Regions from separate parts of the Bradyrhizobium sp. CCBAU 53338 genome, predicted to be linked through region 1. Evidence: predicted binding sites of a transcription regulator. Region 1 holds the regulator's gene; the other holds the start of a gene.
What was found. The regulator PhoB, encoded in region 1, activates phosphate uptake and scavenging genes when phosphate is short. The targets are predictions, from matches to a motif close to TGTCATNNANCTGTCAT.
Positions count from the first base shown of each region.

Region 1 (4,208 bases):
CTTGCTGGTGCCCAACCCGTTGCGCGAGGCCGCCAGTGCGCTCGGTTTGCCGCGCTCGCTGGTGATCAAGAAGATCGCCTACCGCGCGGCGCGCTCCGGCCTGATCACCGGCGTGCTGCTCGCGACCGCGCGCGTTGCGGGTGAGACTGCGCCGCTGCTGTTCACCGCGCTGTCGAACCAGTTCTTCAGCCTGGACCTCACCAAGACGATGGCGAACCTGCCTGTCACCATCAACAACTTCGTGCAGAGCCCCTACGAGTACTGGAAGCAACTCGCCTGGAGCGGCGCCCTGCTGATCACGCTCACCGTGCTTGCCTTGAACATTGGCGCGCGCATTCTTGGCGCCGAGAGGACCGTAAAATGACCGATCTGTCCGTATCCGTGAGTTCCAACGCTCATCTGGCATCGCAGCAGCCGTTGCCGGAGGCCCCGGCCAAGGTGACGGTGCGCAATCTCAACTTCTATTACGGCGAACACCACGCGCTGAAGAACATCAACCTGGCGCTCGGCACCAACCGCGTCACGGCCTTTATCGGGCCGTCGGGCTGCGGCAAGTCGACCCTGCTGCGCATCTTCAACCGGATGTACGACCTTTATCCGGGCCAGCGCGTCACCGGTCAGCTCATGCTCGACCAGACCAACATCCTCGACCCGAAGCTCGATCTCAACCTGCTGCGCGCCCGCGTCGGCATGGTGTTCCAGAAGCCGACGCCGTTCCCGATGACGATCTACGAGAACATCGCCTTCGGCATCCGTCTCTACGAGAAGATCTCGAAGTCCGAGATGGACGGTCGCGTCGAGAAGGCGCTGCGCGGCGGCGCGCTGTGGAACGAGGTCAAGGACAAGCTCAACGCCTCGGGCCTGTCGCTCTCCGGCGGCCAGCAGCAACGCCTCTGCATCGCCCGCACCGTCGCCGTGCGGCCCGAGGTGATCCTGTTCGACGAGCCCTGTTCGGCGCTCGATCCGATCTCGACCGCCAAGGTCGAGGAACTGATCCAGGAACTGTCCGAGAACTACACGATCGCGATCGTCACCCACAACATGCAGCAGGCGGCCCGCGTCTCCGACAAGACCGCCTTCATGTATCTCGGCGAACTGATCGAGTTCGACGACACCAGCAAGATCTTCACGTCGCCGTCCGACCGGCGCACGCAGGATTACATCACCGGCCGGTTCGGCTGAGGAGACGGGACATGGGTTCTGAACATACCGCAAAAGCCTTCGACACCGACCTCCAGGAGCTCACCCGCCTGGTGGCCGAGATGGGCGGCATCGCCGAGCGCATGATCGTCGATTCCGTCGATGCCCTGATCCGCCGCGACGTCGCGCTCGGCCAGCGCGTCGTCACCATCGACGCCGAGCTCGACACGCTGCAGAGGAAAATCGAGGAGCGCGCCGTGCTCACCATCGCACGCCGCCAGCCGATGGCGGTGGACCTGCGCGAGATCGTCGGCGCCATGCGCGTTGCGACCGATCTCGAGCGGATCGGCGACCTCGCCAAGAACATGGGCAAGCGCGTCGCGGCGCTGGAGACGGATTTCCATCCGCTCAAACTGTTCCGCGGCCTCGAGCACATGACCGACCTCGTGCAGCAGCAGGTCAAGTCGGTGCTGGACGCCTATGCCGCGCACGATCTGCCGGCGGCGATGGCGGTGTGGAAGGGCGACGAGGAAGTCGACGCCATCTGCACCTCGCTGTTCCGCGAACTCCTCACCTACATGATGGAGGATCCGCGCAACATCTCGTTCTGCATCCACCTGATGTTCTGCGCCAAGAACATCGAACGGATCGGCGATCATGCCACCAACATTGCCGAGACCGTGTTCTACATGATCGAAGGCCAGGCGATCACCGACAAGCGGCCGAAGGGCGACATGACGACGTTCGCCACGACGGTCCCGAACACCTGATCAGGCAAGGAGCGACCAGACCATGGGCGCACGCATTATGGTGGTCGAGGACGAGGAAGCTCTCACCGAGCTTCTCCGCTACAACCTCGAAGGCGACGGCTATGACGTCGAGACGGTGATGCGCGGCGACGACGCCGACACCCGCCTCAAGGAGCATATCCCCGATTTGATTGTGCTCGACTGGATGCTGCCGGGGCTGTCGGGCATCGAGCTGTGCCGCCGCTTGCGGACGCGGTCCGACACCAAGCAGCTGCCGATCATCATGCTCACTGCGCGCGGCGAGGAGAGCGAACGGGTGCGGGGCCTTGCGACCGGCGCCGACGATTACATCGTCAAGCCGTTCTCGGTGCCCGAGCTGCTGGCGCGCGTGAAGGGGCTGCTGCGGCGCGCCAGCCCGGAGCGGCTCGCGACCGTGCTTGCTTTCGGCGACATCGAGCTCGACCGCGAAAAGCGCCGCGTGGCGCGCTCGGGCCGGCCGATCGATCTCGGCCCGACCGAATACCGTCTGCTCGAGTTCTTCCTGGAGCATCCCGGCCGCGTGTTCTCGCGCGAGCAGCTGCTCGACAGCGTCTGGGGCCGCGACATCTATATCGACGAGCGCACCGTCGACGTGCATATCGGCCGCCTGCGCAAGCTGCTCAATCTCGGCCGCGAGCAGGACCCGATCCGCACCGTCCGCGGCGCGGGCTACGCGCTCGACGATCGCTTCGCGAAGGCCGAGCAGGCCTCCGGCTAGCTACCTAGCTGCCCGCAAGCAAAACAAAAAAAGCGCGCTCGGTGGCGCGCTTTTCTTTTTCGCCCCGGCCGGTGCCGGGACGATGTCGGTCTCAAGCTGTACTCAGCGCGTGCCGGGCTTGGCCGGTGCGCGGCGGCGATCGGCTGCCGGCTGATACGCAACGCGCGAGTGCTGGGCGCAGTAGGGCAGGCCGGACAGGGCCTTGCCGCCGCAGAAGAAGAAATCCGGGCTCGAGGGATCGCCCACCGGCCAGTGGCAGGTGGCTTCGTTCAGCTCGAGCAACGAGAGCCGCTGGCTCATCGGCACCACGTTGTCGTAGGTAACGGGTTCGGCCTCGACCTCGACCTCGAAGGCCTGCGCCAGTGCGGTGTTGCCGCGCGCGATCGGCCTGCTCACCCGCATCATGTGCTGCGCAGGACGTGCCTTGCGTGGCCGCGGAGCCGCTGACGAGGGGCTCTTGGCGCGGCCGGACAGGCCGAGCCTGTGCACCTTTCCGATCACGGCGTTACGGGTGACATTCCCAAGCTCGGCGGCGATCTGGCTGGCCGAAAGTCCGGCCTCCCAGAGCTTTTTCAGCTGCTCGACGCGATCGTCGGACCAGGTCAAAACCGTCATTGCACCCTTTCCTTCGCCGCGCGCCCGCCATCCTGGGGCCGCACAACGAATGCCTAAGCCTCGAAAAACCCGTGCCGCCGGAATCCCTTAAGGCTCGCCGGGCGCGCGAAGTGCGCCCGAACGTTTACGCCGGTACATGAGGACTCTTGGGATCAGAACCGCTGCACGAGATGTCGTATCTGACAAGCCAAACGCTACAATATGGCGTGACTCGCGCGCAAGAGTCCGCCGACTCGCTTCCACATGTTCCGTGGCGAAAATCCTGCAAAATCGTCACCGCAAGACTACGGATTCGGCGTTTCGCGAGGCTTTCCGGGCGGCATTGACACCCGGATCACCAGGCCTAAAATGGCCGTGCGTGCCGCCCTTAAAAGGCGGCACGTTTCGTTTTCCGGGCCGGTCAATGGTGCGTTGCGCAATGCACGCGTCGGCCGTCCGCAACAATCAAGTGATCGTCATGACCAACAGCGCAGCGCCGCATTTGCTCCCCGTTTTTGCCAGGGCCGACATCGGTTTTGAGCGCGGTGAAGGCGTCTGGTTGATCGCAACCAATGGCGATCGCTATCTCGATTTCACCTCGGGCGTCGCCGTGAACGCGCTCGGCCATGCCCATCCTGCGCTCGTCAAGGCGTTGCAGGAGCAGGCGACCAAGCTCTGGCACATGTCCAATCTGTTCCAGAGCCCGGATGGCGAGAAGCTCGCCGCGCGCCTGTGCAACGAGAGCTTTGCGGACTTCGTCTTCTTCTGCAATTCCGGCGCCGAGGCGCTGGAGGGCGTGATCAAGCTGGTTCGCCATCATCATTTCTCCAAGGGCCATCCGGAGCGCTACCGCATCGTCACCTTCGAGGGCGCCTTCCACGGCCGCACGCTGGCGACGCTGGCCGCAACGGGATCGGCAAAATATCTCGAAGGGTTTGGTCCGCCGATGGACGGTTTCGACCAGATCC
Region 1 is NZ_CP030048.1:7,022,144-7,026,351, reverse strand. Features, by position in the region: gene pstA (phosphate ABC transporter permease PstA) at 1-364, shown strand, start outside; gene pstB (phosphate ABC transporter ATP-binding protein PstB) at 361-1,182, shown strand; gene phoU (phosphate signaling complex protein PhoU) at 1,194-1,910, shown strand; gene phoB (phosphate regulon transcriptional regulator PhoB) at 1,933-2,646, shown strand; gene XH90_RS33070 (GcrA family cell cycle regulator) at 2,749-3,261, opposite strand; gene XH90_RS33065 (aspartate aminotransferase family protein) at 3,719-4,208, shown strand, end outside.

Region 2 (4,208 bases), 1.2 Mb from region 1:
TCGTCGGCGCCGGCGGCATCGGGCAGGAATTCATCGTCGCGATCCGCAAGTTCTACTACTCCGACGTCAGCGCGATCCTCGTGACCATCATCGTCACGGTCTTCCTGATCGACATCACGACCGGCTGGGTACGCGGTCGCCTGTTCGGCAAGGAGGCGCGGAATTGAGCAAGCCGCAGGACATCGACACCGCAGAGATCCGCGCGCGCTATCCCGGTGTCTTCAATCGTCCCGCATCGGCGCGCCTGGCGACGCCGGCGATGCTCATCGCCGCAATGGCCATTTTCGGCTATGGCCTGGTCGATCTCGAGTTCTCGCCGTCGCGCTTCATCTCGGGGCTGAGCCAGCTCGGCTGGATCAGCGTGATGATGATGCCGCCGGATCCCGGTTCGTCGCTGCCGCTCTATCTGAAGGCGTTGGGCGAGACCCTGTCGATCGCGCTGCTCGGCACCACGCTCGCCGCAGTGCTCGCGCTGCCGGTCAGCCTGTTCGCGGCGCGCAATGTCGTGCCGTCGATCTTTCTCCGCTTTCCGGTGCGGCGCTTCCTCGATTCGATTCGCGGCGTCGATACGTTGATCTGGGCGCTGGTCTGGATCAACGTGGTCGGGCTCGGCCCGTTCGCCGGCGTGCTCGCCATCGCGGTGTCGGATTTCGGCGCGTTCGGAAAGCTGTTCTCGGAGGCAATCGAAGGCGCCGACCAGAAGCAGGTCGAGGGCATCCGCGCCTCCGGCGGCAGCGCGCTGCACGAGATCCGCTTCGGCCTCTTGCCGCAGGTGTTGCCCGTCATCGCCGGCCAGGTGCTCTATTTCATCGAATCAAACACGCGCTCGGCCACCATCATCGGCATCGTCGGCGCCGGCGGCATCGGCCTCCAACTCGCCGAACAGATCCGCGTGCTGGAATGGCAGAAGGTGTCGTTCCTGATCCTGATGATCCTGGTCGCCGTCGCCGCGATCGATTTCGTCTCGGGCAAGCTGCGTTTTGCGATCATCGGAAAACGGGCGGTGGCCTGATTCCTCGCCTCGCCCCGCTTGCGGGGACTCTCCGCGAGTCCATCTCTCAAATGACTGCGAGGGAGAGTAGGCGACCCGCCTACGGCTCCACCACAAACTCCACCCGCTCCGCCGCAAAGCGCGAATGCTTGGTCACCAGCGGCTTGCCCTGGAGATCGAGGTCCGTCGCGTCAACCACCAGGATCGGCCGTCCCAGCGGCAGGTCGAGCCGTACGGCATCGGTGGCATCGACGATGCCGGCAGTGATCCTCGTAGCGCCGCGGCGGTAGTCGCTGATGCCGTAATGCTCGAGCATCCTCGTCATCGAGCGCGTGGCCGAAAACACCGTGCCTGCGCCCGGAAACCGCTCCGCCGAGAGCCATGTGGTGGAGACGCAGATCGGCGTGCGGTCGGCCAGGCGAATGGCCTCGATCCGCACCAGCGGTGCGCCGGTCTTCAAGCCCAGCTCGCGAGCGAGCTCGCGGGTTGCGACGTCCTCTGACGCCTCGATCATCCGACCGTGCGGCTCCCGGCCTTCGGCTCCGACGATCTCGGAGAAGCGCGTGCGCGAGCGCAAGGGATAAGCGAGTTTCTGCGCCTCGACATAGGTTCCGCTGCCGCGTTCGGCGCGCACGATGCCGCGTTCCGCAAGCGCCGCCAACGCGCGCCGCACGGTGTGCCTGTTGACACGATAGGTTTCGGCGATCTCCATCTCGCCTGGTAATTTGTCGCCGGCGGCGAAGCGGCCATCGGCAATGCCGCGCTCGATGCCGTCGGCAACGAGGCGCCACAGCGCGACGCCCGAGGAGGCGGTGTCCTGCATGCTCATGTCGGCGGTCAGCCTAGCCCAGAAATCATGCGTTTGTCACGAAACAGTCATGGCGCTTCCGTATCAAGTTGTCTATTATCATAGACAACTTGAATTCGGCAAGTTCGGTGGATTCGTTGAACCAGCACAGCAACCAGCAAGCGCAGCGTCAGGCCGCCATGGCCGTGCTGGCGCACGCGGAGGCGGGCGAGATCGCCGCCCGTCTCCGCACGATTCCCTTGCCCGGCCATCAGGATCTGCGCGAACCGGAGAACGGTCTGGTCATGCTGCGCGGCCGGGTCGGCGGCGACGGCGCGCCGTTCAATCTCGGCGAAGCCACGGTGTCGCGCGCAGCCGTGCGCCTTGCCAGCGGTGAGGTCGGGTTCGGCTATGCGCTCGGACGCGACGGCGAGAAGGCGCGGCTGATCGCCCTGTGCGACGCGCTGGTGCAGTCGCGTGATTTTGGCGCGGCGATCGAGCGCGAGGTAATCGCACCGTTGCGCGAGCAGCTTATGGTCCGGCGCAACCGCGTGGCGGAAGAGACCGCGGCGACGAAGGTTGATTTCTACACCATGGTGCGCGGTGAGGGGTGAGGCCATGACCACGATTGCGGAACTGCCGCCGGGATTCGCCGACAAGGTGTTGTCGGCGCAATCGACCTTTCGCTCGGTCATGGACGCGATGGCGCGGCCGGGCTCGGTCCAGCGTATCGTGCCGATGGCGGGAACGCCTGGTACGATGATGCGCGGCACCGCCGCGATCGCGTTGACGCTGTTCGATCACGATACGCCTCTCTGGCTCGATCCGCGGATGGCTGAAAGCACCGACGTCTTGAAGTGGCTCAAGTTCCACACCGGTGCGCCCGTGATTCAGGATTCCTCCATCGCGGCCTTCGCGCTGATCAGCGATGGTGTGTTGCTGCCCGATCTCGAGCGTTTCGCGCTAGGCACCAACGAATATCCTGATCGTTCCACCACCGTGATCGTTCAGGTCGAGAGCCTGGACTCAGGGCCGACCTTCGAGCTCCGCGGTCCCGGCATTGATGGTGTCGCGACGCTCCAGGCCTCGATCAAGCCCTTCGACTTGTTCGAGCAGCTCAGCTTCAACGAAACCCTGTTTCCGCGGGGCATCGACCTGGTGCTGGTCGCCGATGATGCCGTGGTAGCGATCCCGCGCACCACCCGCGTCGTGAGCAGGGGAGGCTGACGCATGTATGTCGCAGTCAAAGGCGGCGAACGCGCCATCGAGAACGCCCATCGTCTGCTCGCCAATGCGCGCCGTGGCGATCAAGCCGTTGCGGAAGTCTCCCTCGACCAGATCTCGGAGCAGCTCGGGCTCGCCGTCGACCGGGTCATGAGCGAAGGCTCGCTCTATGACCGCGAACTCGCGGCGCTCGCGATCAAGCAGGCGCGCGGCGATCTGATCGAGGCGATCTTCCTGGTCCGCGCCTTCCGCGCCACCCTGCCGCGCTTCGGCGCCAGCGAGCCCGTCAACACCGGTGCGATGCGCGTGCAACGGCGGGTGTCCGCGACCTTCAAGGACATTCCGGGTGGCCAGATCCTCGGGCCGACCTTCGACTACACGCACCGCCTGCTGGATCCGTCGCTTAGCGAAGGCTTTGTGCCGGAAACGCCGGCGACGTCAGAGGCGTCAACCGCGGCGACGCCGCGCGTGACCGACATTCTGGGCCGCGACGGGCTGATCGAACCCTCGCCGCAGGCCGAGGAGGGCGCCAGCGTCGGCGATCTCACCCGCGAGCCGCTGAATTTCCCGGCCGACCGCGATCTGCGCCTGCAAAATCTCGCACGCGGCGACGAGGGCTTCCTGCTGGCAATGGGCTATTCCACCCAGCGCGGCTATGGCCGCAATCACCCCTTCGTCGGCGAGATACGCTTTGGCGAGGTCGAGGTCGAATTCGCTGCCGAAGACGTCGGCTTTGCCGTGCCGCTCGGCGCGATCGAGCTCACTGAGTGCCAGATGGTCAACCAGTTCAAGGGCTCCGCAACGGAGGCTCCATGCTTCACCCGCGGCTATGGCCTCGCCTTCGGCCAGAGCGAGCGCAAGGCCATGTCGATGGCGCTGGTCGACCGGGCGCTGCGTGCCCGCGAGCTTGGAGAAGAGGCCTTGGCCCCGGCGCAAGATGAAGAGTTCGTATTGTCGCATTCGGACAATGTCCAGGCGACCGGCTTCGTCGAGCATCTGAAGCTGCCGCATTATGTCGACTTCCAGTCCGAGCTCGGTCTGCTCCGCAAGCTCCGCAAGGAATTTGCCGAAGCCTCTCCTGAAGCCAATGCGACCGACGCCATGAAGGAGGCCGCGGAATGAACGCGCCCGCCTACAATTTCGCCTATCTGGACGAACAGACCAAGCGGATGATCCGCCGCGCGATCCTGAAGGCGATCGCGATCC
Region 2 is NZ_CP030048.1:877,419-881,626, forward strand. Features, by position in the region: gene phnE (phosphonate ABC transporter, permease protein PhnE) at 1-167, shown strand, start outside; gene phnE (phosphonate ABC transporter, permease protein PhnE) at 164-1,012, shown strand; gene phnF (phosphonate metabolism transcriptional regulator PhnF) at 1,092-1,820, opposite strand; gene phnG (phosphonate C-P lyase system protein PhnG) at 1,979-2,392, shown strand; gene phnH (phosphonate C-P lyase system protein PhnH) at 2,397-3,005, shown strand; gene XH90_RS04225 (carbon-phosphorus lyase complex subunit PhnI) at 3,009-4,124, shown strand; gene XH90_RS04230 (alpha-D-ribose 1-methylphosphonate 5-phosphate C-P-lyase PhnJ) at 4,121-4,208, shown strand, end outside.
Region 2: the regulator PhoB is predicted to act here: its motif matches at 1,855-1,871, upstream of phnF (phosphonate metabolism transcriptional regulator PhnF).